Regions from separate parts of the Streptomyces sp. NPDC057002 genome, predicted to be linked through region 2. Evidence: riboswitches for the same ligand, from Rfam matches in the RefSeq annotation. Region 2 holds a riboswitch; each other region holds the start of a gene.
The links. Region 2 has a riboswitch for cyclic di-AMP ahead of ACFT32_RS15440 (LysM peptidoglycan-binding domain-containing protein). Riboswitches for the same ligand answer to the same signal wherever they lie in the genome.
Positions count from the first base shown of each region.

Region 1: linked by a shared signal. The riboswitch ahead of ACFT32_RS24125 (M23 family metallopeptidase) and the one ahead of ACFT32_RS15440 (LysM peptidoglycan-binding domain-containing protein) in region 2 are both predicted to bind cyclic di-AMP.
Region 3: linked by a shared signal. The riboswitch ahead of ACFT32_RS08525 (C40 family peptidase) and the one ahead of ACFT32_RS15440 (LysM peptidoglycan-binding domain-containing protein) in region 2 are both predicted to bind cyclic di-AMP.
Region 4: linked by a shared signal. The riboswitch ahead of ACFT32_RS06135 (peptidoglycan DD-metalloendopeptidase family protein) and the one ahead of ACFT32_RS15440 (LysM peptidoglycan-binding domain-containing protein) in region 2 are both predicted to bind cyclic di-AMP.

Region 1 covers NZ_JBHURZ010000004.1:888,205-895,115, reverse strand. Annotated here, with positions in the region: gene trmB (tRNA (guanosine(46)-N7)-methyltransferase TrmB) at 1-8, shown strand, start outside; gene ACFT32_RS24135 (PrsW family intramembrane metalloprotease) at 66-1,430, shown strand; gene ACFT32_RS24130 (aldo/keto reductase) at 1,746-2,690, opposite strand; gene ACFT32_RS24125 (M23 family metallopeptidase) at 2,839-3,873, opposite strand; cyclic di-AMP (ydaO/yuaA leader) riboswitch at 3,885-4,041, opposite strand; tRNA gene ACFT32_RS24120 (tRNA-Met) at 4,336-4,409, opposite strand; gene ACFT32_RS24115 (dihydrofolate reductase family protein) at 4,464-5,591, opposite strand; gene ACFT32_RS24110 (MarR family winged helix-turn-helix transcriptional regulator) at 5,684-6,199, shown strand; gene ribA (GTP cyclohydrolase II) at 6,389-6,911, shown strand, end outside.
Region 2 covers NZ_JBHURZ010000003.1:226,979-233,889, forward strand. Annotated here, with positions in the region: gene ACFT32_RS15425 (glycosyltransferase) at 1-729, opposite strand, end outside; gene ACFT32_RS15430 (GNAT family N-acetyltransferase) at 771-1,841, opposite strand; gene ACFT32_RS15435 (HAD family hydrolase) at 2,028-2,876, shown strand; gene ACFT32_RS15440 (LysM peptidoglycan-binding domain-containing protein) at 2,840-3,610, opposite strand; cyclic di-AMP (ydaO/yuaA leader) riboswitch at 3,616-3,792, opposite strand; gene ACFT32_RS15445 (polyprenyl synthetase family protein) at 4,294-5,304, shown strand; gene ACFT32_RS15450 (outer membrane lipoprotein carrier protein LolA) at 5,524-6,762, shown strand; gene ACFT32_RS15455 (ATP-binding cassette domain-containing protein) at 6,840-6,911, shown strand, end outside.
Region 3 covers NZ_JBHURZ010000002.1:91,596-98,506, reverse strand. Annotated here, with positions in the region: gene ACFT32_RS08535 (ATP-dependent Clp protease proteolytic subunit) at 1-66, shown strand, start outside; gene ACFT32_RS08530 (hypothetical protein) at 74-382, shown strand; cyclic di-AMP (ydaO/yuaA leader) riboswitch at 728-940, shown strand; gene ACFT32_RS08525 (C40 family peptidase) at 944-1,417, shown strand; gene ACFT32_RS08520 (hypothetical protein) at 1,777-1,962, shown strand; gene ACFT32_RS08515 (ATP-binding protein) at 2,045-2,503, opposite strand; gene ACFT32_RS08510 (helix-turn-helix domain-containing protein) at 2,717-3,577, shown strand; gene ACFT32_RS08505 (DUF397 domain-containing protein) at 3,587-3,817, shown strand; gene ACFT32_RS08500 (8-amino-7-oxononanoate synthase) at 3,914-5,041, opposite strand; gene bioB (biotin synthase BioB) at 5,192-6,364, shown strand; gene ACFT32_RS08490 (adenosylmethionine--8-amino-7-oxononanoate transaminase) at 6,357-6,911, shown strand, end outside.
Region 4 covers NZ_JBHURZ010000001.1:1,358,552-1,365,462, reverse strand. Annotated here, with positions in the region: gene ACFT32_RS06160 (aspartate aminotransferase family protein) at 1-961, shown strand, start outside; gene ACFT32_RS06155 (helix-turn-helix domain-containing protein) at 1,033-1,638, shown strand; gene ACFT32_RS06150 (DUF6126 family protein) at 1,635-1,754, shown strand; gene ACFT32_RS06145 (tyrosine-protein phosphatase) at 1,763-2,560, opposite strand; gene ACFT32_RS06140 (alpha-galactosidase) at 2,740-4,815, shown strand; cyclic di-AMP (ydaO/yuaA leader) riboswitch at 5,147-5,303, shown strand; gene ACFT32_RS06135 (peptidoglycan DD-metalloendopeptidase family protein) at 5,308-6,231, shown strand; gene ACFT32_RS06130 (DUF6250 domain-containing protein) at 6,403-6,911, shown strand, end outside.

The DNA of each region.
Region 1 (6,911 bases), on a different contig from region 2:
GCGCCTGACCGCCCCCGGCCTCTTCCGCCTGCGGACAGCGCCCATCCGTCGTTAGGGTCAATGCCGTGGCCACCTGCCCCCCACAGCCGTCGTACCCCAGCGGTCCCGCCGACGGCGTGCCCCTCACCGGCACATCCACCGCCGGTCTGCGGCACGCCCACTGGTGGCAGCGCGCCTGGGTGCGCTACGGCGCGCTGTCCATGCTCCTCGTGATCTCCGGCCTCGTCATCCTGGCCCTGGTCCGCGAGGAGACCGGCACGGAGGGATTCCTGGTCGGGCTCGGGCTGGCCGTCCTCCCGGTGCCCCTGCTCATAGCCGCGTTCCGCTGGCTGGACCGGGTCGAACCGGGCCCCTGGCGGAACCTGCTGTTCTCCTTCGCCTGGGGCGCCTGCGCGGCGGCGCTGATAGCGATCGTCGCCAACAGCTTCGCGACCCAGTGGATAGCGACGGCGACCGCGGATCCGACGAGCGCGGACACGCTCGGCGCGACCGTCATCGCGCCGGTGGTCGAGGAGTCGGCCAAGGCGGCGGCCGTTTTACTGGTCTTCCTCTTCCGGCGGCGTGACTTCACCGGCATCGTCGACGGAGTCGTCATAGCCGGCGTCACGGCGACCGGCTTCGCGTTCACGGAGAACATCCTCTATCTGGGCATGGCCTTCGGTACCGACCAGCTCGCCGGGCACACGGGCATCGCCTCCGTCACGGCGGCGACCTTCTTCGTGCGGATCGTCATGTCGCCGTTCGCGCACCCGCTCTTCACGGTCCTCACGGGCATCGGCTTCGGCATCTCCGCGCTCGCGGCGGACCGCCAGCACATCCGCCGCGTCGCCTTCCCGCTCTCCGGGCTGCTGCTCGCGATGGGCATGCACGCGATGTGGAACGGCTCGTCGGCGTTCGGCGAGTACGGGTTCTTCGCCGTGTACGCGGCGTTCATGGTGCCCATCTTCGGGCTGCTGACGTGGCTGGTGATCTGGACCCGGCAGCGGGAGCTGAGGACCGTGCGGGCGGAGCTGCCCGCGTACGCCGTCGCCGGCTGGCTGACTCCGGCCGAGCCGTACGCGCTCGGCTCGATGCGGGCCCGGCGGATCGCCCGCCAGTACGCCCGCGACCACGCGGGGAAGACCGCGGCGCGGGCGGTGGCGCAGTACGAGGCCTACGCGACGTCTCTGGCGTTCCTGCGGCACCGGGGCCGCCGCGGCCGCGCCGGTGCCGACTTCGTCGTACGGGAACGGGAGCTGCTGGAGGAACTGTGGCGGCGCCGGGATGCGGCCCGCCCCGCGCTGGACCACGCGGCGCGGATCACGGCCCCTCCCGTACCCGTGGCGGCCCCGCCCTGGCCGGTGTACGGGGCGTACGGGTACGGCCACCCGACGACGCACTACTCCGCCCCGACGACGCCGTACCCCGCGTACAACCCGTACCGGTCGTAGCCGAGGCGCCGGCCAGCCGCCGCAGGCGACGATGCCGGGCGTCCGCTGGTCCGGCGCCGGGCGCCGCGGCCGTGGCGCCCGCTCTGACCCGTTGCGGCGGCGCGGGCCGACGGCGGTCGGCCGCAGCCCCGGGCAACGAGGCCGGTCGTCTGCCGGCCCCGTGCCGGGGCGCGGCCGCCGGCTACGAGCCCGGGCGTCCACCGGTTCCCGGCCGGTCACGGCGGCGCATGCCTGGGTACTGTTCCCCCGTGGAACGGAGAGCGAGCGTTTTCACCGAGCAGGCCGAAGCCCCGCCTCACCGGCCGCAGCTGCCGCTCAGGCCGAAGCCTCCGTGAGCCGGCCCACCTCCGCCTCCGTCAGGGTGAGTTCCCCGACCCCGAGCAGCGCCGGCAGCTGTTCCACCGTCCGTGCGGACGCGATCGGCGCGGCCACCGTCGGCCGGGCCGCGAGCCAGGCCAGGGCGACCGTGGCGACGGGGGCGTCGTGGGCCGTGGCTATCTCGTCGAGGGCGTCGAGGACCCGGCGGCCCCGCTCGGTCTCCAGGTGCTTGGCGGCGCCGCCGGCCCGCGCGCTGTCGACGGTCGTACCGGACCGGTACTTGCCGGTGAGGAAGCCGGACGCGAGCGCGTAGTACGGGACGGCCGCGAGGCCGGAGCGCTCGGCGAGGTCCTGGATCTCGCCCTCGTAGGTGTCGCGGGAGACCAGGTTGTAGTGGGGCTGGAGCGCCACATAGCGGGCGAGGCCCTCACGGTCGGAGAACTCCAGGGAGGCCCGCAGCCGCTCCGCCGAGATGTTGGAGGCGGCGATGTGCCGCACCTTCCCGGCCTTCACCAGCTCGTCGAGCGCCCCGATGATCTCCTCCACCGGCACGTCGGGCCGGTCGAAGTGGGTGTAGTAGAGGTCGATGTAGTCGGTGCGCAGGCGGCGCAGCGAGGCGTCCGCGGCGGCCTTGATGTTGGCGGCGGACAGGCCCTGGAACTCGGGGTGCTGGCTGACCTTCGTGGCGACGACGACATCGGCGCGGTTGCCGCGCGCCTGAAGCCACTTGCCGAGGACCGTCTCGGACTCGCCGCCCTGGTTGCCGTCGACCCACGCCGAGTAGACGTCGGCGGTGTCGACGAAGTTGCCGCCGGCGGCGGTGTAGGCGTCGAGGACGGCGAAGGACTGTGCCTCGTCGGCGGTCCAGCCGAAGACGTTGCCGCCGAGGGCGAGCGGGAAGATTTCGAGGTCGGAGGAGCCGAGCTTGCGAAGGGAAGTCATGCCTCTCGTCAACGGCCGTGCCAGAGCGGCTCATTCCAGGTCAGACGCAAAGGTCCTGTGAACAGCCGCCGGACATGCCGGAAACCGGCAGCCCTGACGTCGGGGGGTCGTCGTCAGGGCTGCCGGTGCTTCGACTGGCTTGTGGCGCTTACGGGTTAAGGCCCTTGCCCCGCAGCCACGCCATCGGGTCGATTCCGCCGCTGGAACCACCGGAGTGAACTTCGAGGTGCAGATGGGCACCGGTGACGTTGCCGGTGGCGCCGACGCGGCCGATGACATCGCCCGTGCTGACCTTCTGGCCGACGCTGACGCCGATGGAGGACTGGTGCGCGTACCAGATCTCCGTGCCGTCATCGAGGGTGAGGACCGTCTTGTAGCCGTACGAGCCGTTCCAGCCCGCCTCGGTGATGGTGCCGCTGTGCACCGCCTTGATCGGCGTGCCCGTGGGGGCGGCGAAGTCGAGGCCCGTGTGGTAGCCGGAGGACCAGTAGGCGCCGGCCTGACCGAAGGTCGAGGTGAGGGTGTACGAGGAGGTCGGCAGCGTGAACTGCTTGGCGAGGGCGGCGAGCCGCTCCGCCTCGGCCTTCTTCTTGGCCTCCTCCTCCGCCTTCCGCTTGGCCTCGGCGGCCTTGGCCTTGGCTTCCTCCTGCGCCTTGGCGACGGCTTCGGCGGCCGCCTTCTCGGCGGCGTCGGCGGCGTCCTGCGCGGCCTTGGTGTCGATCTGGTCCTGCTGGTACTCGACCTGGGCCATGATCCGGGCGCGCAGCGCCTCGCCGGCGCCGGAGGAGTTCTCCTCGGTGTCGGCTGTGGTCGTCGCGCCGAGGCCGCTGAGCGGAGTCGCGGAGCCCGCGGGGGTGTCGTCGTCCGAGATGAGGGAACCCACCGAGGGCAGGTCCGACACGGAGATGGACACCGGTGGCTTGCCGGTCTGGGCGCTGGCCATGCCGCCCGCGCCCACGGCGGCTATGACGCCGACGCCCAGGACGGTGGAGCTGCGGGCGAGCCCTCCGCCGCGCTGCTTGGTGACGCGATGCCGGCCACGGACGGGACGGATGGATTCCTCGGTGGGGTTCCACTCCTGGAACGGGCCCTCGTCGGTGCGCTGACCGCCGTAGCCGAAAGTCTCGGTGTCGCGCTGGTTCCGCGCGAACGGGGCCGCGGGGGCAGGCCGGTTGGACGCCACGTGGGCGTACTCCTTTCCTTCCTTCTCGCCTACCGGGTTAGCTGACGGGTTCGGAGCAGGAAGGTCTCCTACGCGCGTAAACAGACCGTGCTTCCACGGCGGTTTACGCCCGATTCACCCCAAGTGGTGGTTCCCCGGTTCCCTTTCGGGATTCGGCGCGTGCGCACGGAGCCGCCTTCTGTGACGGCTGGGACGACCGCGCTGCGTTATCGAACGTTAATAGACCCGGGGAGTGGATTCCAGCGGTTCCACTTGATCATTAACCTTTTTCGTGCGGACTTACCTGCCATGACCGGCTTAAATCGGGCGAGTTGCCCGCTCCGCAAGTGACTGCTGGGTATTGACGGTGTGTCAGTTGTTCTGCGGAGCGATGCGCTTCGCTCACGGGCAGTAACCGGGGTGTGGAGAACCGGAAAACACCGAGGGCCGGAATCCTTTTGGATTCCGGCCCTCGGCCTTCAGTAGCGGGGACAGGATTTGAACCTGCGACCTCTGGGTTATGAGCCCAGCGAGCTACCGAGCTGCTCCACCCCGCGTCGTTGTGATTCCAGTGTACGCCATCCGCGGGACCACTCGTGACCACCCGCCCGCTACAGCAGATGGCGGTTCGGGGCCTTGGCCCGGTGCTCGTGCTCCGGGAGGACGACGACCTCCGCCCCGCCGGCCGCCAGGACTCCGCTGCCGTCGGCGCCCTGGACGAAGGTGTCCGGCTCGCGCCAGGCCGTGACCACCCGGCGTACGCCCGCGTCGAGGAGCAGCCGGGCGCAGGGTGCGGGGCGGGAGGCGCGGCGGGCGCAGGGCTCCAGGCTGCTGTAGACCGTGGCGGTGGCGAGGCGCGGGTCGGACGGGCCGAGCTTCGCCAGGGCCGCCTCCTCGGCGTGCGCGACGGGGTCGCCGCCCTCGCGGGAGTGGCCGCGGGCCAGTTCCGTGCCGTCGGCCGCGACGACCACCGCGCCCACGCTGAACGCCGTGTCCGACGGCGGGCAGAGGTCCGCCAGTTCGCAGGCGAGGGCCAGCCAGTGGTGGTCGGCGGCGGTGGGGAGGGCGCCGGTGCCCGGGGCGGTGGGTTCGTAGCGCATGAGGACCACGTCCTCGATGCGCCGTGTCTCCAGCAGCCGGAGCCGGCCGCCCTGGTAGCCGCCGGGCCCGAAGAGGCGGGGTGCCTGCGGATCGCCCACGAAGAGCGGGGCGAGGACCAGCTGGAGTTCGTCGGCGAGGCCCTGGGTGAGGAGCTGGGTGTGGATCAGGCCGCCGCCCTCGACCATGAGCCGCCGTACGCCCCGTACGTCGTGCAGGTGGGTGAGGAGCCGCCGCCAGTCGAGGTCGGCGCCGAGGGGGGCCACGTCGGTGGCGAGGCCGAGGGCCCGGGCACGCTCGGCGCCCTGGTCGGTCGTGTAGAGGACCTTCTCGCCGCCGGTGTGCCAGAAACGGGCCTCCGGGTCGAGGTCGCCGGAGCCGCTGACGGTGACCTTGAGGGGGTATTCCGGCCGGCCGGCGGCGATGCGGGCGGCCCGCCGCTCGTCCGAGTTGACCAGCAGGCGCGGATTGTCGGCACGGATGGTGCCGGCGCCGACCAGGATCGCGTCGACGGACGCCCGGACCTCGTCGACCCGGTCGAAGTCGGCCGGGCCGGACAGCAGCAGGCGTTCGGGCCCGGTGTCGTCCAGATAGCCGTCGAGGGAGACGGCGGCGGACAGCAGGACGTACGGGTGAGGCATCGACGCTCCCCGGTCGGGTGGGACGGCGGACCGGCGGGACTCGGGGCCTGCCGGGTCTTGGTTCAAGTTTGAAACAAACCTACACTGGCGGCATGACGACTCGCTGGCTCACCCCCGAGGAGCAACGCGCCTGGCGCGCGTACATCGCCTCCTCGCTGCTCCTGGAGGACGCGATCGACCGGCAGCTCCAGCAGGACGCCGGCATGCCGCACCTGTACTACTCCATCCTGTCCGTTCTGTCGGAGTCCCCCGAACAGCGCCTGCGCATGACCGATCTCGCCGAGCGGCTGAAGATCACGCGCAGCCGGCTGACGTACGCGGTGACGCGGCTGGAGAAGGACGGCATGCTGCGGCGCGAGGCCTGCCGGTACGACAAGCGGGGCAGCATCGCCGCGCTGACCGAGGCGGGGTTCGCCGTACTGGAGCGCGCGGCGCCCGGGCATGTCGAGACCGTGCGGAGCTACGTCTTCGACCGGCTCAGCGAGGAGCAGGTGGCGCAGCTGGAGGAGATCTCCGCGGCGATCGCGCAGGGGCTCCAGGAGGACGGGACCCGGCCGACGTCGGACGACGTGCCGTGGCGGCGGAGGTCCTCCACGGGCTGTTCGTGAGGCGGCCCGCAGCGACGCCGTGAGGCACTCAGTGGGCATTCAGCGGGGCATTCAGTGAGGCACGTCACAAGGGGCTGAACCTCGTTGCTTCAAATTTAAAGCAAGGGTAGTGTTCCGGACCGTGGATCTGCTTCAAATCTGAAGCAGACGGCTGTGCAGCCGAACAGGAACGGAACCCGGAGGCCCCGCATGCCCGACACCCCCGACGTCATCGCCACCCAGCGCTCCCGCGTCCGGGTACCGCTGCGCTTCCATGACGGCTACGAGGTCGACGCCGAACTCGTCACCTTCCACGGACTGGCCGACAACCAGGAACACGTGGCCGTCGTCCTGGGGGAGCCGGGCCCGGTCCCGCTGGTGCGACTGCACTCCGAGTGCCTGACCGGGGACGTGTTCGGCTCGGCCCGCTGCGACTGCGGTCCGCAGCTGCGCGAGGCGGTCGAGCGGATAGCCGACCGCGGCGGCGTGCTCCTCTACCTCCGCCAGGAGGGCCGGGGCATCGGCCTCTACAACAAGCTCGACGCGTACGCCCTCCAGGACGAGGGCCTCGACACGTACGAGGCGAACGCCGCCCTGGGGCTGCCTGAGGACGCCCGGGACTACACGGCGGCGGCCCAGATGCTGAAGGCCCTGGGCATCAAGGAGCTGGACCTGCTCTCCAACAACCCCGACAAGGCGGACCAGTTGCGCACCCTGGGTATCGAGGTGCGCG
Region 2 (6,911 bases):
GAAGCCTTTCGCGAAGCCGCCGTGGCTCTCCAGCAGCACCTGGGCCGGAGTGGTCAGCCGCGCGGGCAGGATCAGCCCGGTGGCGCAGCCGAGTCCGGCGTCGGCGGCGAAGGGCGCGGTCAGTTCGGTCAGCCAGCGCGGGTCGGCGACCACGTCGTCGTCGGTGAAGGCGACCACCTCGCCCCGTACGGCCGCGAGGCCCGCGTTGTGCGCGACCGCGAGCCCGGGCACCCGCTCGCACACGTACCGCACGCGCTCCGCGTACTTCCGCTCGACCAGCTCCCGCGTCTCGTCCGTCACGGGCGCGTTGTCCACGACGACGATCTCGAACCGCGGATGGTCCTGGGCCAGCAGCGAGTCCAGCGCACGGGCCAGTTGCCCGGCCCGCTCCCGGGTCGCGACGACGACACTGGTGTACGGAGGCTCACCAAGCCCACTGGGCTCACCGGTGTCCGCGCGCGCGGACGGAAGAGGCGCACACTCCGCCCGTGCCCGCCCCTCCAGCACAACCCGCGCGTCCGCCCCCTCCGGCACCCGTCCGAGCAGTGTGCCCACGGGCCGCCCACCCCTGCGGACGAGCACGAACACCTCGCCGTGTGTCACCGGCGGGCTCCCCGGACCGGGTCTGAGCACCGCCTCGTCACCGTCGAGGTCCAACTCGGCGACCTGAACCGCCCCGATGTCCAGGAACCGCCGTATCTCCTCCCGGGCACGCGCCGAACGAGCCATGCGCCCCTCACCCCCCACTCGTGTCAGGTAAGAACTCGTGTTCAGGTACGGCGCAGCCGAGCCGCGCCCTTCAGGGTCCGCGCGGCCAGCGCCGCGAGCCGCGGCCTGGCGCGGACGAAACTGTGCGCGCGGCGCGCCGGCTCGCGGCTCAGCCAGTGCAGTGCCGCGCCCGCCCCCGGCCGCGTCACCGCCCCCTCGTACACGGGCAGTTCGCCCGTCTTCAGCGCGTCCTTGTACTCCGCCGCGCCCCGCCCCAGGTCGAGCACGCCGATGCCCTCGGCGGCCGCCGCCTCGGCCATGCGCAGATGCAGCACCAGACCCGGCGAGTACTTCGCGAACTCCGGGTCGTAGGCCGGGAACCAGCAGGCCAGCACGGATGCCGAGCGCAGTCCGAAGTGCGCGGCGACGGGCCGCTCTCCGGCGTACAGCACGGACAGGGTGCCGCTGCACTCCGGTGCCCGGGTCCGGGCCAGCCGTCCCACGAGCCGGGTGATCCACTCCCGTGCGAAGCGGTCCTGCCGGCCTGTCCTGCGGTACTGCGCCGACTTCCACTCCATGAGGGTGCGCAGTGCGGCCGGGTCGCGTTCGTCGAACACGAACCGGGGCCCGCCGGCCTGCCGGCCCAGCCTGCGCTCCTTGGCCAGGGTGGTCTTCAGGAACTTCGGCGACTGGGCGCGCAGCACCGACTCGTACGTCTCGTAGCCCTTCTCCACGTCGATGACGTAGGTGGCGTGCTCCTCGGCCGCGTACCGGACGAACAGCCGCTGCTCGGCCTCCAGGTTGTCGAAGGCGAAGCTCGACACCGAGCAGGCCTTGAGGAGCCGGCCCGTGTCCAGGTCCAGGCCCGGCCGCAGGATCGCCCCCTGCGCGTCCGAGACGCCGAGCCCGATCGCCCGGCCCTGGCCCAACGGGCCCCGTTCATAGGGCAGGAAGCCGGCCGGCTCCTCCCCTTCGTACACCACCGCGACCCGTGCCTGCGGCCTCACCAGGCCGACGGCTTCGGTGAACTCCGGTTCCATGAAAGGGTTGCGCGGTGCCTCGGAGGCAGCGCGCAGCGCGCGCCAGCGCTCCTTTTCCCCTTCGCCGAGCTCCCCGGGCCCAGCCACGCGAATGCGCCCACTGCTCAACCTGACCCCCCGATCAAGTCCCCCCTGGACACTTGGAAGGTACCGCCCGAGACGGCCTCGCCGGTAGGTAGCGGACCATGTTGTTGCCAACTGGTACAGAGGCCTTCAACCGGGCAATCGGTGTCCACGGCGCGATGAAACGAAGGGGCGCGCTGTCCGTATTCTCAGATCATGGCCGCACCCATCGCATATTCACTCATCGCCACCGACCTGGACGGAACGCTGCTGCGCGGCGACGACACCCTCTCCGACCGGTCGCTCGCCGTGCTCGAACGGGTGGCGGAGGCCGGTGCCCAGCACCTCGTGGTGACGGGCCGGCCGGCGCCGCGTGTGCGACCGCTCCTCGACGACCTCCGCTGCACGGGGCTCGCGGTGTGCGGGCAGGGCGCGCAGGTGTACGACGCCGGCGCGGACCGGCTGCTGTGGTCCATCACCCTGGACCGGGAACTGGCGGAGACCGCGCTCGGCAAGATCGAGGCCGAGGTGGGGCAGGTGTACGCCGCGGTCGACCAGGACGGGGTCGACGGGCTCACGCTCATCGAGCCGGGCTATCTCATGCCGCACCCGACGCTGCCGGCCGTACGGGTCGACCGGCGCGACGACCTGTGGTGCGAGCCGATCAGCAAGGTGCTGCTGCGCCATCCCTACCTGTCGGACGACGAGTTGGCGGCGACGGCCCGTTCGGTGGTCGGCTCACTGGCGACGGTGACGATGTCGGGGCCCGGCACGGTCGAGCTCCAGCCGTGCGGCGTCACCAAGGCGACGGGCCTGGCGCTGGCCGCCGAGCATCTGGGGCTGCGGCCGTCGGACACCATCGCCTTCGGTGACATGCCCAATGACATCCCGATGTTCGACTGGGCCGCCCACGGCGTCGCGATGGCGAACGCCCATCCCGAACTCAAGGCCGTGGCCGACGAGATCACGCTGTCGAACGAGGACGACGGCATCGCCGTCGTCCTCGAGCGACTGCTGGGCGGGACGGCTCAGTACGGGCCGTTGACGTTGTCGATCGAGCCGTAGCGGTCGGCCGCGTAGTTGCAGGCCGCGGTGATGTTGGCGACCGGGTCGTACGGGTCCCACGACGTGCCGTCCACGTGGTAGGCCTGGAAGGTCGGGTCGATGGTCTGGAGCAGGCCCTTGGACGGGGTGCCCTTGACGGCGTTGGAGTCCCAGTTGTTGATCGCCTGGGGGTTGCCGGACGACTCGCGCATGACGTTGCGGTAGATGCCGTCGTACGACCCCGGAATGCCCTTCTGCGCCATGACGTCCAGCGCCTCGCGGATCCATCCGTCGAGGTTGTCGGCGTAGGTCTTCGCGGAGGCCTGGGTGGCCTTGGCGACGCCACCGGCGGGCTTCGCGGCCGGCTTGGCGGACGACTTGGTCGCCTTCTTCGCGGTGGTCGCCTTGGTCGTCGACACCTTCAGCTTCAGGCCCGGGTGGATCAGCTTCGGGTCGTCGCCGATGGCGGAGCGGTTGTCCTTGTAGAGCTTCTTCCAGCCGCCCGATACGTCGTACTTGTCCGCGATGCGGTAGAGCGTGTCGCCCTTGGCCACGGTGTACGTGAGCGACTTGGGCTGGGCCGCCTGGGGCACGGACTGTGCGACGGCGGGTGCGCTCTGCGGCGCCTCGGCGGCGCTCGCGTAGGTGGCTCCGAGGAGCGGGAGGGTCAGTGCCGCTCCGCCGGTGCCGGCGATCGCGACACCTCGGGAGAGCGGGTTGGTTCTGGGGCGACGGTGCTTGCCTCGTCCGGCCATGGCGAAATTCCTCTCCGGCGCCTGCGAGGTGAGCTGTCGGGTTCGGGCCGGGAGGTGCCCGGCCGCGTACGGCGGTGTACTGCCGTGCGCGGCTTCACCCCGAGCCGTGCCGCTGTGCGGACCGGCGACTTACCTGGGTCCCCCGCTCCTGCCCTGCGTGAGTGAGTCGGTTCGTGTGGGGGTCCGGGCGGCGGCAGGATTCGGCGTCCGCCGGACTGGCCGGGAACGTATGCGAGAGCACATGTCGGGAACAAGCGCCGGAGTCACATATTGCGCGGTTGACCTTGGTCGGGGGTGTTTGGTCCACTTGATCCTTTGCGAGAGCCAAGGCTCAACTCGCGTTCGACTGAAGGGGGTACGGGTCGATGTCGGGGTGGCGCGACAAAGGGGTTAACGTGATTCAACTCACTGATCACAAGCCCGTGGGGCAATTACCGTCAAAGGGAATTTGCTCAATCGTCATGGCAAATCGTGAATATCTGACTATCGACTGGTAAGTCGACAAATGTCTGTTCTTATGGCCCGATCGAAAACATAACGGTCGTGATCAGATACCACCCGGCCTGTAACCATGGGCGCTGGCGGTGATCGAAACGTGACCGGATACGCTGACTCGAGTGATGGCAGCGACCTATCGACAATCCGCGTAATCACCGGCAGACACAGCAGACAGGAGACCCCTCGTGACCGACGTCGGGCCGTTCGGGCTGAGCGTGCGGGACCAGGCTCTGGAAGCCGATGTCCAGGCCGGGTTGGCGGCTGTCGAGGAAGGCTTGTTCGAGGCCACCAAGAGTGAGGTGCCCTTCATCACGGAGGCCGCCCAGCATCTGGTGCGGGCCGGCGGCAAGCGGTTCCGTCCGCTGCTCGTGATGCTCTCCGCCCAGTTCGGCGACCCGTACGCGCCCGGGATCGTGCCGTCGGCCGTCGTCGTGGAGCTGACCCACCTCGCCACGCTGTACCACGACGACGTGATGGACGAGGCGACGGTGCGCCGCGGGGTCGCGAGCGCGAACACCCGCTGGGACAACTCGGTCGCGGTCCTCACCGGCGACTTCCTCTTCGCCCGTGCCTCGCACACCCTGGCCGACCTCGGTCCGGAGGCGGTGCGGGTGCAGGCCGAGGCGTTCGAACGGCTGGTGACCGGGCAGATCCTGGAGACGGCCGGACCGCAGGACGGCCGCGACCCCGTCGAGCACTACCTGGACGTGCTGGGCGGCAAGACCGGTTCGCTGGTGGCGGTGTCGTGCCGGTTCGGCGCGATGATGTCCGGCGCCGACGAGACGACCGTGGACGTGCTGACCCAGTACGGCGAGCGGCTCGGCGTCGCCTTCCAGCTCGCGGACGACTTCCTGGACATCGCCTCCGACTCGCACGAGTCCGGCAAGACGCCCGGCACCGATCTGCGCGAGGGCATCCCCACGATGCCGGTGCTGCGGCTGCGCGAGCGGGCGGCCCGGCTCGGGCTCGCCGACGACATCGCCCTGTGCGAGCTGCTGGACTCCGACCTCACGGACGACGAACGGCACGCCGAGGCCCTGCGCCTGCTGCGCGCCCACCCGGCGCTGGAGCAGGCCCGGAAGGACACCGTCCGCTACGCCCAGGACGCCCGCTCGGCGCTGGCCCCCCTGCCCGAGTGCGCCGCGAAGACGGCCCTCGTGGAGCTGTGCGACGCGGTGGTGCACCGGGCCGGCTGACCGGCAACCCCTACGGGTCGGGGGAGAAGCCGCCCCTCCGTGTCATACCCCAGCAGTACGTGGAGTTGAGTCCGGGGTCTGACGTATTTCCCTGGCCGATTTGGTCAGATGGAAACCACGGAAAACACCAAACCTCACCTGTTCGGGTGAGAATGGCGGCCAGGGACGAGTGCGTGGACGACACGGACAGCCGCCGCCGACCACGGAGGTAGGGCACACATGGCACCGTACGCATCCGACGACAGCACGACCGCCGGGGAGGCCGACGAGCAGCGTTCCGGACGGCGCAAGGCCGCGCGGTACGTCGTACCGGTCACGGTGATGGGGGTGGCGGCCGCGACGATCGGGCTGGTCCCCGCGCTCGCCGACTCCGGTGATCCCGACCTCCCGAAGATCACCGCACAGCAGCTCATCGAGAAGATCGCCAAGTCGGACGTCCAGCAGCTGTCCGGCACCGTGAAGATCAGCACGGACCTCGGGCTGCCGGACCTCGGCGGGCTGGAGAGCAGCCTGATGTCCGGAGCCGCGAGCCAGGGCGAGGGCGGCTCCTCCGCCGACCCGACCGCCAAGCTCACGGAACTGGCCTCCGGCACGCACACCCTGCGCGTCGCGGCCGACGGCCCGGACAAGCAGAAGCTGTCGCTGCTGGAGAACGCCGCCGAGTACAGCATCGTCCACAACGGCAAGGACGTCTGGGCCTACGACAGCAAGTCCAACGAGGTCCACCACGGCACGGCCTCCGAGAGCGGCAAGGACCAGCGGCAGCAGCCGCCTGCCACGCCGAAGGACTTCGCCGAGGAGGCCCTCAAGGCCGCCGACGAGACGACCTCCGTGACCGTGGACGGCACCGCCCAGGTCGCCGGCCGGGACGCCTACAAGCTGCTCATCAAGCCGAAGCAGTCCGGCTCGACGGTCGGCGCGATCACGGTGGCCGTGGACGCGAAGACGGGCACACCGCTGAAGTTCACGCTGACCCCGGCGGGCGGTGGCTCCGCGGTCGTCGACGCGGGCTTCACCCAGGTCGACTTCGCCAAGCCGGCCGCGTCGACCTTCGACTTCACCCCGCCGAAGGGGGCGAAGGTCACGGAGGAGAAGGCGCCCGAGAAGGGCCTTGAGAAGGGCTTCGACAAGGGGGAGGCCCCCCGGCCCGCCCCGGAGTCCCTCCCGAAGTCCGAGGAGGACCTCGGCAAGGGCCTCGACGGCATGAAGACCATCGGCGAGGGCTGGAACTCCATAGCCACCTTCGACACCGGAGGCGAGGGCGTGCCCTCCGGCGAGGCCGGCGGCGACCTCGGCGGCTTCATGAACTCGCTCGGCGACAAGGTCACCGGCAAGTTCGGCTCGGGCACGGTCTTCTCGACCCGACTGGTCAACGCCCTGATCACGGACGACGGCAAGGTCTATGTCGGCCTGGTCACCAAGGACGCCCTCGTGAAGGCGGCCGACGCCGGCAAGTAAGTCCCGTACCGCTACAGGACGTCGAGAGACCACGGGACGTCGAAAGACCACGGGACGTCGAGAGAACGAGGAAGCCGATGGGCGAACCGTCCGCCACGGAGCCGGAGTCGAGTGGCGCGGATGACGCGGCCGGGGAACCGGTCATCGCC
Region 3 (6,911 bases), on a different contig from region 2:
TACGGCCTGGTGGACCGGATCATCCCCAACCGCAAGGCCACCATGGCCGCGCCGACCGGAAGGTGAGCCGCCGGTGCTGCCGCCCGAACTGCCTCCACTGCCCGCCCTGACCCGCGCGGAGGCGGAGCTGATCGACCGTTACCTCGAGGTCGTGGACCTGCTCGGCCGGATCAATCCGGCGCTGCACGGCGACACCTATCGCGGACTGCGCGCCGCCCAGGCCCTGGTCGGCAAGGCGGCCGCACTGCGTGACGCGCTGGCCGTGATGCACCAGCGGGGCGAGACGGAACTGCACGCCGACACTCTGGCCCGGGCCCTGCGGGTGCTGGACGGCGAGCGCCGCACCGCCCGCGTCACCCTGCCCCCGGAGTCCGTCGGTTGACCCTGATCCGGCTGATCCGTCGGCCCGGACGCCCGCTCTGTCGACGTGGCGTCCGGGCCTGAGTCGAAACGGGCCAAACGACGTACCGCTGTTCGGAGTAGACGGGACACCAATTTTTGGACCGTCACGGTTGCGCGACGCGAGGGGCGGAGGGGCGGAATAGGACATTCCGTCGCTGGTCCGGCGGTGCGCGGGGTGGTGGACACCGGCTCGAACACAGACGTGTCCACCCGAACGGGTGAGTGGTGAGTAACAACACAAATCCCCGGTTCCGTTGGGATTTCATGACAACCATCAGTCAAGATCCCTGACTGACGACAAGCCCCCGCCACAGCGGCGGGGCGATCCGGGCGGACGCCGAGTCCTGCCGCCGCCTGGATGACCGGTCGACAGGAGTGGATCGGCAGGAGTGGAGGACCCAAGCACGACGGGTCGCCGGGACGGTCACGCCATGACCGGACCCGAGCAGCCCTTGGGGTGAAGCCGCGTCAGCGGCCGGGCAACTTCGCCAGCCCGAATCCGACAGGTCATCCTTCACAGGCGGCTGACGAAGGGTTGCGCATGACTGCGCTCAATCGTGTCCCGTCGCTCATGGTCCGGGCCGGTACGGCCTCGGCCCTCACCATCGCCGCCGTGGGCGGCTCCATCGTGGCCCCCGGCTTCGCCTCCGAGGCATCGGCAGCCACGTCGGCGACCAAGGCACTCCAGATAGCGGCCTCGAAGAAGGGATCGCCCTACAAGTACGGCGCCACCGGCCCGCACCGGTTCGACTGCTCGGGCCTCACGCTGTACTCGTTCAAGAAGGTCGGCAAGAAGCTGCCGCGCACGGCCGCCCAGCAGTACAACAAGACCCGCCACATCTCCGCCCAGAACCGCAAGGCGGGAGACCTGGTGTTCTTCCACTCGGGCCGGAACGTGTACCACGTCGGTATCTACGCGGGTAAGAACAAGCTCTGGCACGCCCCGAAGAGCGGGGACGTGGTGCGGCTGCAGAAGATCTGGACCAAGAGCGTCTGGTACGGGCGCGTGAAGTGATCCACCCGGCGTGGGGGGGGGGCGGGGCGGCGCCCCCCCCCCCCCCCCCCCCGGGCCCCCGGCCCGCCGCGGGATAGACCCCCCGCGCACCGCCCCCGCCCACCCCCACCCCCCCCCCTCGGGGGGGGTGGGGGGGGCCGCCGCCCCCCTCCCCCCCCGCGGGGGGGGGGGCGGGCCCCCCCCCCCCCCCCCCGGGGGGGGGGGGGGGCCCCCCCCCCCCCCCCCCCCACGCCGGGAGCGTGACACGGGCTCAAGTGGCTACTCATCGCGCCATGGCCGAGCACAGTCCCTGCAGCGCGCCGACCGCGACTTCGTCGAGCTGCTCCAGGAGCTGCGGGTCAGCCACGACGGGCCTGATCGTGCTGGTGTTCGCTTTCAGCGGTTCCGTGCTGCTGGTCTGCGTCGGACTGTGGGGCGTGCTCCCCCGGCTGGTGCGACGGGCGGGGCTGCGGGAGGAGACGAGCGGCGGCCGCGAGGAGCCGGAGCCCGCCGTCGGGGAGGCGGCGCCCCAGGGCACCGTCAGGATCCCCGCACCGCGCCGGTGACAGGCTCTGCGGGGACGGTGGCGCGGACGTCGGTCGCGCCGGCGGGAGTGCGCGCACTCGAGGGCGGCACGCTGCGCTGAGGCTACGGTTCCTGCTGTCCCGCCGCCGTCACGGGCTCGGCCGGGACGGTCCACGGAAGTTCGACGGAGATGGTCTTGCCGCCCTCACGGGTGGGGCGGATCCTGAGCCTGCCTCCGCATTCGACGGTCAGCCAGCGGATGATGACCAGACCGCGGCCGTTGTCCTGCTGGACGGCGGCGGGGAGCCGTCTGGGGAGCCGCGGGTGACTGTCCGTGACCCCGATGCGCAGCCGTTCGTCGCGGTCGAGCACGAGGTCCACCGTGAACGTGGGCGACTGCCCGAAGGTGTGCTGGACGGCGTTGGTGGCGAGCTCGGAGATGATGAGCCGGATGGTGTCGGACACTTCCGTGCCCGCCGGCAGGCCCCACTCCGCCAGCGTGTCCACGACGTGGGCACGCGCTGCGGAGACCGAGGCGGGATCGCTCGGCAGAGTGACGGATGTTTCCAAATGGTCTGCCATGGCGACGTCGTCCCTTTCCCACGGGACCGCAGCCCGACACGGAGCGGACGGTTCGAGTACGGTCCCGGACTGGTGCTTCGCCGCCAGAGTGCCACCAGAACACCCGCGAAGGGCGGCGATCCACCAAGATATGCATATATCTGTCGCTCAAAGCGGTGAACTCTACGACGCGAGACCGTATTTGGGTGGCTCGGAAGGAGTAAGGAGAAGCCCATGCAGCACGGTCCCGCGGTGCGCCGCCGGAAACTGGGCGCCGAACTGCGCGCGCTGCGCACCTCGGCGGGCCTCACCAGCGGTGAGGCGGCCCGGCTGGTGGGCTGGCACCAGTCCAAGGTCAGCCGGATCGAGACGGGCACGAGCGGGGTGAAACCGGCCGATGTGCGGTTACTCCTCGACGCCTACGGTGTGACGGACTCCCAACTTCGCGAGCTGCTCCTGGTACTGGCGGGGTCCGACGACGGGGGCGGCAGACACCACTGGTGGCACGCCTACCGCGGGGTGCTGCCGCCGACCTACCGGGACTTCATCAGCCTGGAGTCCCAGGCCACCGCGATGCGCACGCTGGAGACCACCGTCGTCCCGGGGCTGCTCCAGACGCCCGAGTACGCGCGTGCGGTGACGAAGGCCGCGGTGGAGGGGCTGCCGGAGGACCGGCTGGACACGCTGGTCGAGGTGCGACTGGCCCGGCAGGACGTGCTGCGCGCGGATCCGCCGCTGGAACTGAGCGCCGTCCTGGACGAGGCCGTGCTGCGGCGGGAGGTGGGCGGGCCCGGGGTCATGGCCCGGCAGCTGGAACGGCTGGTCGAGGCGGCGCGCCTGCCCCAGGTGCGGCTCCAGGTACTGCCGTTCGCCGCCGGTGCGCACATCGGCGTCACCGGCCCTTTCGTTATTTTCTCATTTTCGAGCACTTCTGATCTGAACGTAGTTGTTCTCGACCACTTGACGAGTAGCCTCTACCTCGAACGGAAAGAAGACCTCCAGGCCTACACGGAGGCCTTCAACGCCCTTCAGATCCACGCCCTTTCGCCCGAGGACTCGTTGGATTTCATCGCCGGGACAGCCGCCGGCGCGTAAGGAGGCACCATGCGTGCACTGCCTCGTCATGTCCCCTCAAGCACCGAACTGCACGGTGTGCGGTGGTTGCGCAGCAGCTACAGCACCGGCGCGAACAACTGCGTCGAGACCGCGTGTCCGGACACCCCACCCTGGGCCGGACTGTTCGCCGTGCGCGACTCCAAGGACCCGGCCGGGCCCGCGCTGCTCTTCTCGCAGAGGAGCTGGGCGGAGTTCACGGCCGCGGTCGACCGCATCTGACCGTTTCTGATCGGTCCATCACCGTTCAGTCCGTCACTGTTCAGTCCGTCACCGTTCAGTCCGTCATCGTGCGACGCCCGGCCGTGTCACGCCGACTCATGGTCGCGTCTCGCCGATCAGCCGTACAGCGCGTTCGATCTGTTCCCCGGTCAGGTCCGCGCGGGCGGTCAGCCTGAGTCGTGAGATGCCGTCGGGCACGGAAGGAGGACGGAAGCAGCCCACGGCCAGGCCCGCCGCGCGGCACTCGGCCGCCCAGCGCACGGCGTCCTCGGGGGAGGGCGCACGCACCGAGACCACCGCGGCGTCCGGACGTACCGCTTCCAGACCCGCGGCGGTCAGGCGTGCGTGCAGTTCGCTCGCCACCGCGCGGGCCCGGGCCGCCCGTTCCGGTTCGCGGCGCAGCAGCCGCAGGGCCGCCAGGGCCGCCCCCGCCGCCGCGGGGGCGAGCCCCGTGTCGAAGATGAACGTCCGTGCCGCGTTGACCAGGTGGTCGATGACCCGGGCGGGGCCGAGGACGGCTCCGCCCTGGCCGCCGAGCGACTTGGACAGCGTGACCGTCACGACGACGTCGTCGGCGCCCGCGAGCCCCGCCGCGTGCGGGGCGCCGCGGCCGCCGTCGCCGAGGACGCCCAGGCCGTGGGCGTCGTCGACCACCAGCCCGGCGCCGTGCTCCCGGCAGGCCGCGGCGAGTTCCGCGAGCGGAGCCGCGTCGCCGTCCACCGAGAAGACCGTGTCGGACACCGTGATCGCCGCGCCCTCGTGTGCCGAGAGCGCCTTGCGCACGGCGTCCGGCTCGGCGTGCGCCACCACCTGGGTCGTACCGCGGGCCAGCCGGCAGCCGTCGATGAGCGAGGCGTGGTTGCCCGCGTCGGAGACGATCAGTGAGCCGTGCGGGGCCAGCGCGGTGACCGCCGCGAGGTTGGCCGCATAGCCGGAGGAGAAGACGAGGGCCGCCTCGGCACCGCAGAATCCGGCCAGTTCCGCTTCCAGTTCCGCGTGCAGTTCGGTACTCCCGGTGACGAGGCGGGAGCCGGTCGAACCGCCGCCCCAGACCCGCGCGGCACGTGCCGCGCCCTCGGTGACCTCGGGGTGCCGGGCCAGTCCCAGGTAGTCGTTGCTCGCCAGATCGAGAAGCGGTGAGGCGGCCGGACGGGGGCGCAGAGTCCGTACGAGTCCGGCGCGGCGGCGCACTCGCGCCTGCTCGTCGATCCAGCCGAACGCCATGGGTGGTCCTCCGGGAATTTTGTAGGCAGTGCACAGACACTAGCGGGACCACCAGCAGGTCAGTATGTGGCAATACCCACACCTCGAAGCGACTCTGTTGTGCGAACTCTCCTTGGCCCGGAGCGGGTCCGTAGGACAGGATCGGCTCTCATGGACCTGCTGAACACGCTGGTGGACAAGGGGCTTCGGCGCGAGCTGCCGACCCGCGAAGAGGCACTCGCCGTCCTCGCGACATCCGACGACGACCTGCTGGATGTGGTGGCCGCGGCCGGGAAGGTGCGCCGGCACTGGTTCGGCCGACGGGTGAAACTCAACTATCTCGTCAACCTGAAGTCCGGCCTCTGCCCCGAGGACTGCTCCTACTGTTCGCAGCGGCTCGGCTCCCAGGCCGGGATCCTGAAGTACACCTGGCTCAAACCCGACCAGGCCTCCGACGCGGCGGCGGCCGGCGTGGCCGGGGGCGCCAAGCGCGTGTGCCTGGTGGCCAGCGGGCGCGGTCCGACCGACCGGGACGTGGACCGGGTCTCCGACACGATCAAGGCGATCAAGGAGAGCAACGAGGGCGTCGAGGTGTGCGCCTGCCTCGGACTGCTCTCCGACGGGCAGGCCGAGCGGCTGCGCGAGGCGGGCGCCGACGCCTACAACCACAACCTCAACACGTCCGAGGCGACGTACGGGGAGATCACGACCACGCACACGTACGCCGACCGTGTGGACACGGTCGAGAAGGCCCACGCGGCAGGCCTCTCCGCCTGCTCCGGGCTGATCGCGGGCATGGGCGAGTCGGACGAGGACCTGGTGGACGTCGTCTACTCGCTGCGCGAGCTGGACCCGGACTCGGTTCCGGTCAACTTCCTGATCCCGGTCGAGGGCACCCCGCTGGCGAAGGAGTGGAACCTCACCCCGCAGCGCTGCCTCAGGATCCTCGCGATGGTGCGCTTCGTGTGCCCGGACGTCGAGGTGCGCATCGCGGGCGGCCGGGAGGTCCATCTGCGCTCGATGCAGCCGCTCGCCCTGAACCTGGCCAATTCGATCTTCCTCGGCGACTACCTGACCACCGAGGGCCAAGCGGGCAAGGCCGACCTCGAGATGATCGCGGACGCCGGGTTCGAGGTGGAGGGCACCGACCAGGTGACGCTGCCCGAACACCGGTCCGGCGGCTGCCACGACGGCGGCGGGGTCTGCGGTTCCGAGGGTGGTGGAGGCTGCGGCTCCGACGCCGCCCCGGAGGCCTCCGAGCCCCGTACGGCCGCCGATGCCCGGACCGACCTGGTCGCCGTCCGCCGCAGGGGCGCCGGAACGGACCTCGCGCCCAATGCCTGAACGGACCCCGCCCGAGCTGACGGTGCCCGAGCTGCTGGAGCTCGACCGGCGGCATGTGTGGCATCCGTACGGCCCGATGCCCGGACGGCAGGAACCGCTCGTCGTGGAGTCGGCGAGCGGGGTGCGGATGCGGCTCGCCGACGGCTCGGGAGAGCTGGTCGACGGCATGTCCTCCTGGTGGTCCGCGATCCACGGCTACAACCACCCGGTGCTCAACGAGGCGGCGCGCGGGCAGCTGGAGCGGATGAGCCATGTGATGTTCGGCGGGCTCACCCACGAGCCCGCCGTACGACTGGCGAAGCTTCTTGTCGACATGTCTCCCGAGGGTCTGGAGCATGTCTTCCTCGCCGACTCGGGGTCCGTGTCGGTCGAGGTCGCGGTCAAGATGTGCCTGCAGTACTGGCGTTCGCTGGGCCGTCCCGGCAAGCGGCGGCTGCTGACCTGGCGCGGCGGCTACCACGGGGACACCTGGCAGCCGATGTCGGTGTGCGATCCCGAGGGCGGGATGCACGACCTGTGGACCGGGGTGCTCCAGCGTCAGGTGTTC
Region 4 (6,911 bases), on a different contig from region 2:
CAGGCCCAGGATCCTGTACTGCGCACACGCCTTCCACGGCCTGACCACCGGCTCTCTCTCCGTGAACGGCGAGTCCGGATTCCGCGACGGCTTCGCCCCGCTGCTGCCCGACACGGCCGTACCGCTCGGCGACCTCGACGCGCTGGCACGGGAGCTGAAGAAGGGCGATGTCGCCGCGCTGATCGTCGAGCCGATCCAGGGCAAGGGCGTGCTGGCGGCCCCGCCCGGCTATCTGCCCGCCGCCCAGGAGCTGCTGCACCGGCACAAGGCGCTGCTCATCGCCGACGAGGTGCAGACCGGCCTCGGCCGGACCGGCGACTTCTACGGCTACCAGCACGAGGACGGCGTGGAGCCCGACCTGGTGTGCGTGGCCAAGGCGCTCTCCGGCGGCTATGTACCGGTCGGCGCCACGCTCGGCAAGGACTGGATCTTCAAGAAGGTCTACTCGTCCATGGACCGGGTGCTGGTCCACTCGGCGAGCTTCGGCTCCAACGCGCAGGCCATGGCGGCGGGCCTCGCGGTGCTGTCGGTCATGGAGAACGAGCAGGTCGTGGCCAACGTCCGCGCCACCGGGGAACTGCTCAGATCTCGGCTGGCGGCACTGACGGACCGGTACGAGATGCTCTCCGACGTCCGCGGCCGGGGACTGATGATCGGCATCGAGTTCGGCCGGCCGAAGTCGCTGAAGCTGCGCAGCCGCTGGGCCATGCTCCAGGCCGCGCGCAAGGGACTGTTCGCGCAGATGGTCGTCGTGCCGCTGCTCCAGCGGCACCGGATCCTCACCCAGGTCTCCGGCGACCACATGGAGGTGATCAAGCTGATCCCGCCGCTGATCATCGGCGAGCGGGAGGTGGACCGGTTCGTCGACGCCTTCACCGCCGTGATGGACGACGCCCACGACGGCGGTCTGGTGTGGGACTTCGGGAAGACCCTGGTCAAGCAGGCGGTGGCCAACCGGTAGGCGGGGTGCGGGGGCTTTGCCTCTGAGGCAAGAAACTTGCCGCAGAGGTAACCCTCCGGCTGAATGGAGGCATGAGCACCTCCGAACAGCCTGGTGCGCTGCCCGCCGTAGCCCCGCAGCTGCGCGCGCTGCGGCGTCAGGCATCCCTGACGCTGGAGGCCGCGGCCCGTGCCGCCGGACTGTCGCCCGCCCATCTCTCCCGTCTGGAGACCGGACAGCGCCAGCCCTCGCTGCCGATGCTGCTGGCGCTCGCCCGTGTCTACGGTACGACCGTCTCCGAACTGCTCGGTGAGACGGTCGCCGACCGGGACGCCGTCGTCCGCGCGTCCGACATGGAACCGACCACGGCGGGCGGCTGGACCTACTGGCAGGCCGGCGCGTCCGGACGCGGGATGCAGGCCCTGCGCGTCCATGTGCCCTACGGCTCCCAGGGCGACATCGTGCGCGTCCACCCAGGCGAGGAGTGGCTCCATGTGCTGCGGGGCCGGCTACGGCTGCGCCTCGGGGACACCACGCACCGGCTGGCGCCCGGCGACAGCGCCCACTTCGACTCGCTGACCCCGCACCGGATCGCCGCCGAGGACCAGGACGGCGTCGAGCTGCTTTTCGTCCACACCCTGTTGCAGAGTCCCACGGCCACCCTGTGCCTGGGCCCCACCCCTGGAGAGACGCCTTGAGCGACATGGAGGAGAAATTCCCGCGCGCCCTGTGGGTGCGGCTGTTCATCTACCTCGTGATGGGGCATGTCTTCGCAGCGTTCGTCTATTTCCTCTTCGAGGCGGGGGCCCGCTAGCCCGTTCCTCAGTCGAGAAGCCGCTCGCGCAGTCGCTCACGCGTCTCCGGAGCGATCTCGAGCCCCTTCTCCAGATAGGCGTCGACGCCGCCCCAGGTCTCCTCGATGGTGTCGAAGGCCGCCGACAGATACTCGGCGCGCGCGTCGAACAGGGGGCTGAGCAGCTCCATGACCTCGGGGGAGTAGGCCGAGTCGGCGGAACCGCTGCGCCGCACCTTGTAGCGGCGGTGCTTGGCGTTCGACTTCAAGTAGTCCTCGACGATCGCCTCGCGCTCGACGCCCACCGCGAGCAGCGTCACCGCGATCGAGAGGCCCGCGCGGTCCTTGCCGGCCGCGCAGTGCATCAGCGCGGGGACGCTGTCCTCGGCCAGCGCGTGCAGCACCTTCGAGTGCTCGGCGGTGCGGTGCTTGATGATCGTGCGGTAGGAGGCGATCATCCGGCCCGCGCCCTTGCCGTCCGAGAGGATCTCACGCAGCTGCTCCAGGTCGCCGTCGCGGACCATCTTCCAGAACTCTGCGCCGTCGGCCGGGTCGGTGAGCGGCAGGTTCACATTGCGCACGCCCGGCAGCTCGACGTCAGGCCCTTCGAGCTTCTGGTCGGCCTCGTTGCGGAAGTCGAAGATCGTGTGCAGGCCCAGGCCGGTCAGGAAGGCGGCGTCCTCACCGGTCGCGTGCGCGAGGTGGCCGCTGCGGAACAGCACTCCCGGCCGCACCCGCCGTCCGTCCACGGTCGGCAGTCCGCCCACATCACGGAAATTGCGTACTGCGGCCAGCTCGGGTTCGGTCGAGGGGACCTGCTGCGTCACGGGGGCTCCTCCCACTCGGTGCCGTCGGCGCGGCTCGTCGACGGGCACCACTTGACGATACGACATGCCTGCCAGGGGCAATGAGTTGTCCACAGGCGTTGCCGAGAGCCCCCGAAGCCCTTGATTATGTTGGGGCCTGGCCGCACCTGGTCGGGCTTGTTCGAATCTGTGAGGGCTTGATGCTGGAGATCTCCGAAGACGGTCGTACATGGGTGCTCTCGGGGCCGGCCAGCAGTTACGCCGTCCATGTCACCGACCGGGACGAGTTGCTGCACCTGCACTGGGGCGCCCGGATCGGCCTCGCCGACGCCGAGGCCCTGGCTGTCCGGCCGCTGCCGGACTACTGGGCCTTCGAGTCCCCGCTCGACGGACGCGAGGAGTATCCGGTCGAGGGCGGCCCCCGCTTCGCCCGGCCCGCCCTGTCCGTGCGCACCGCCGAGCGCCGCGGCACCGAGTGGTCCTACGAGGGGCATGACGCCGAGGGCGGCGAGCTGCGGCTCCGCTTCCGTGACGGCGACCTGGCCGTCACGCTGCACTACCGGATGCGCTCCTCGGCCGATGTCGTCGAGCGCTGGGTGACCCTGGAGAACCACGGCCCGGACGTCGAGGTGCTGCGCGCCGACTCCGCCACCTGGACCCTGCCCGACCGCGACACCTGGCGGCTGTCCCAGCTGCACGGCCGCTGGGGCGCCGAGTCCCGGCTGACGCGCTCCGCCCTCACCTACGGCGAGAAGGTCATCGGCAGCCGCCGCGGCCACACCTCCCACCAGCATCTGCCGTGGGTCGCGCTCGACTCCGACGCGACCGAGGAGCGCGGGGAGGTCTACGGCTGCGCCCTGGCCTGGTCCGGGTCCTGGCGGATCGCGGTGGCCCAACTCCCGGACGCGCGCGTGCAGATCACCGGCGGGGCCGGACACGACGACTCGGGCCTGCTGAGGCTGGGCGCGGGCGGGTCGTACACCACCCCCGTCTTCGCCGGGCTCTGGAGCGACGGCGGCTTCGGCGGGGCGAGCCGCGCCTGGCACGCCTGGCAGCGGGCCCACGTCGTCCCGGACGCGGACCGGGACCGGCCGGTGCTGTTCAACTCCTGGGAGGCCACCGAGTTCGACATCTCGGAGGAGCAGCAGCGGGCGCTCGCCGAGCGGGCAGCGGCCATGGGCGTCGAGCTGTTCGTCGTCGACGACGGCTGGTTCGGATCCCGGACCAGCGACCGGGCCGGGCTCGGTGACTGGACCCCCAACCCCGACCGCTTCCCGGGTGGGCTGAAGCCGCTCGCCGACCATGTGCACGGCCTCGGCATGCGGTTCGGGATCTGGGTCGAGCCGGAGATGGTCAACGCGGACAGCGACCTGTACCGCGCCCACCCCGACTGGGTCCAGTATCAATCGGGACGAAAGCGGACGGAATTCCGCAATCAGCTCGTACTGAACCTGGCCCGCGAGGACGTTCAGGAGTACCTGTGGGAGCAGCTCGACGGACTGCTCTCCAGCGCCCCCATCGACTACGTCAAGTGGGACTTCAACCGCTGCTTCACCGACGCCGGATGGCCGGACGACCCCTACCCGCAGCGGCTCTGGGTCGACCACGTCCATGCCCTGTACGCCCTGCTGGACCGGCTGCGGGCGGCGCACCCCGGTGTGGCCTTCGAGTCGTGCTCGGGCGGCGGCGGCCGGATCGACCTCGGGGTGCTGGGCCGCACGGACCAGGTGTGGACCTCCGACAACACCGACCCGCTCGACCGGCTCGCCATCCAGCACGGCTTCAGCCAGATCCATCCGGCGCGGGTCATGGCCGCCTGGGTCACCGACAGCCCGAACACCATGCTCAACCAGCGGGCCAGCTCCCTGCGGTTCCGGTTCGTCAGTGCCATGGCCGGCGTGCTCGGGGTGGGCGGCGACCTCACACGGTGGACGGCGGAGGAGCTCGCCGAGGCGCGGGGCTGGGTGGAGCTCTACAAGGAGATCCGGCCCGTGGTGCAGCGCGGTGACCTGTACCGGCTGCGGGCCCCGGAGGGCAGCTCGAGCGCGGTGCAGTACGTCCTGGGTGACGAGACCGTCGTCCTCGCCTGGCTCCAGGCGCAGCGCTACGGCGAGCCCGTTCCGGCGATCCGGCTGCGGGGCCTCGACCCGACAGCAGTGTACGAATGCCTCGAAACGGGCGAAGTTCACCGAGGGGCCGTACTCGCCCATCACGGACTGCGGATCGGCCTGCGCGGGGACCTGGATGCCGCAGTCGTCCGCCTTCGACGCAAGTAGTCGTTCTGTCCGGATCGGGTGGATAAGGCGAATAAGGCACTTCAGGTGTTTCGGTATAACGTGCCCCGATCGTAAAGGAGATGAGGTCGGGGCGCGTGACCATCGTCATATTCGTGACGATGTGTTGTCGCCATGTTCACGTAATTCTTGCGTTATTCAGGGACATTGAGGCGAAACAGAGATCGGAAATCCACGCTCGGTGACGGGAAATGTGCCGACGCGTCAAGAAAAACGCCCTCACAGGCAACCGCAAGCTTGTCCCATTGCGTCTCGGTCGCTTACGTTCCACACCAATCCGGACGGACGCCTAATCCTGCCGCCGCCCGGAGCCCGCACACACTCACCCGTGTATGGCAGGAGCGGGGGACCCACAGGTACGACGCCTGTTCCGGTTCCCGGAACGGCTTGGGGTTCAGCCGCACTTCGGCGCGGCCGGGCATCTCCAGCCCGCACCCGACAGCTCACCTCGCAGGCGCCGGAGAGGAATTCGCCATGCCCGCGAAGGGTAAGCATCGCCGCCCGAAGTCCCAGCGTTTCACCCGCTCCATCGCCGTCGCCGGAACCGGTGGGGCCGCCCTCGCCCTTCCGCTCATGGGGGCCGCCGGCGCCCACGCCGCGACCCCGCAGTCGGCTCCGGAAAAGGCCGTCCAGTCCGCTCCGGCCGCCGAGAAGAAGGCCGCCGAAAAGGCCACGGGTGCCCACGCGTACACCGTGAAGGCCGGTGACTATCTCGCGAAGATCGCCGACGACCAGAACGTCAGCGGTGGCTGGAAGAAGCTCTACAGCGACAACCGTGACGCCGTCGGCTCCGACCCGTCGCTGATCCACCCGGGCCTGAAGCTCTCGATCGGCAAGAAGGCGGCGAGCGCGCCCAAGACGCAGTCGTCCGCGCCCAAGGCGGCCGAGAAGCCCAAGGCGTCGGCTGAGAAGTCGTCCGCCTCCGAGTCGGCCCCGAAGGCCGACACCGCCGCGAAGCCGGCCGCCGCCAAGCCGGCCGCCGAGGCCTCCGGCTTCAGCCTCCCGGTGGACGGCGCCGCCGTCGGCACCCCGTACCACATGTCCGGCAGCATGTGGTCGAGTGGCTACCACACCGGTGTCGACTTCGTCGTCCCGACCGGCACCTCGCTCAAGGCCGTCGGCGCCGGCACGGTCGTCTCCGCCGGCTGGGGCGGCGCGTACGGCAACCAGGTCGTCGTCCAGCTCGAGGACGGCAAGTACGCGCAGTACGCCCACCTGTCCCAGCTCTCCGTCTCGGCCGGCCAGACCGTGACGGCCGGGCAGCAGGTCGGCCTGTCCGGTGCGACCGGCAATGTGACCGGACCGCACCTGCACTTCGAGATCCGCACCTCGCCGGAGTACGGCTCGGACGTGGACCCGGTCGCCTACCTGCGCTCGCACGGCGTCTCCGTGGGCTGACCCATCGCACGACCACCTGCCTGACACGCAGCCGAAGGCCGGACCCCGATCCCCGGGTCCGGCCTTCGGTGTGTGCGGCTGTCGATCGCCTCAAGGGATCGACAGGGGACGGCAGTTGGGACACAGTGATCCCGTCGTGAGTGCAAGCGCTTTCTGAAGGAGCTGTGTCCCGTGCCGACCACCCGCAGAACGTTCGGAGCCCTGGCGGCCGGAGCCGCGCTGGCGACCCTCGCCCCGTCGGGGAGCGCCCAGGCCGCACCCCGGCACCGCCGCCTCATCGCCCACGACGACTTCTGCCGCGGCCTCGGTCGGTGGGCGGCCGAACTCCAGGACGGCGGCTCCGTCACCGCCTCCCGCGGCGTCCTGGACATCGACGTACCGGGCGGAGCGACCGTCTGGTTCAGACGGCGTCTCGACGGGCCGTACGTCCTCGAGTACACCGCCACGCCCGTCTCCGAGGGCGGGATCAACGACCGGGTCTCGGACCTCAACAACTTCTGGAACGCGACCGACGTCCGCTCCCCGGACGACCTCTTCGCGACGCCGCGGGGCGGGGCGCTGGAGGAGTACGACCACCTGACGACGTACTACGCCGGGTACGGCGCCAACCACAACACCACGACCCGGCTGCGGCGTTACGTGGGCCAGGCCGGTGTGCGTCCCCTGATCCACGACTACAC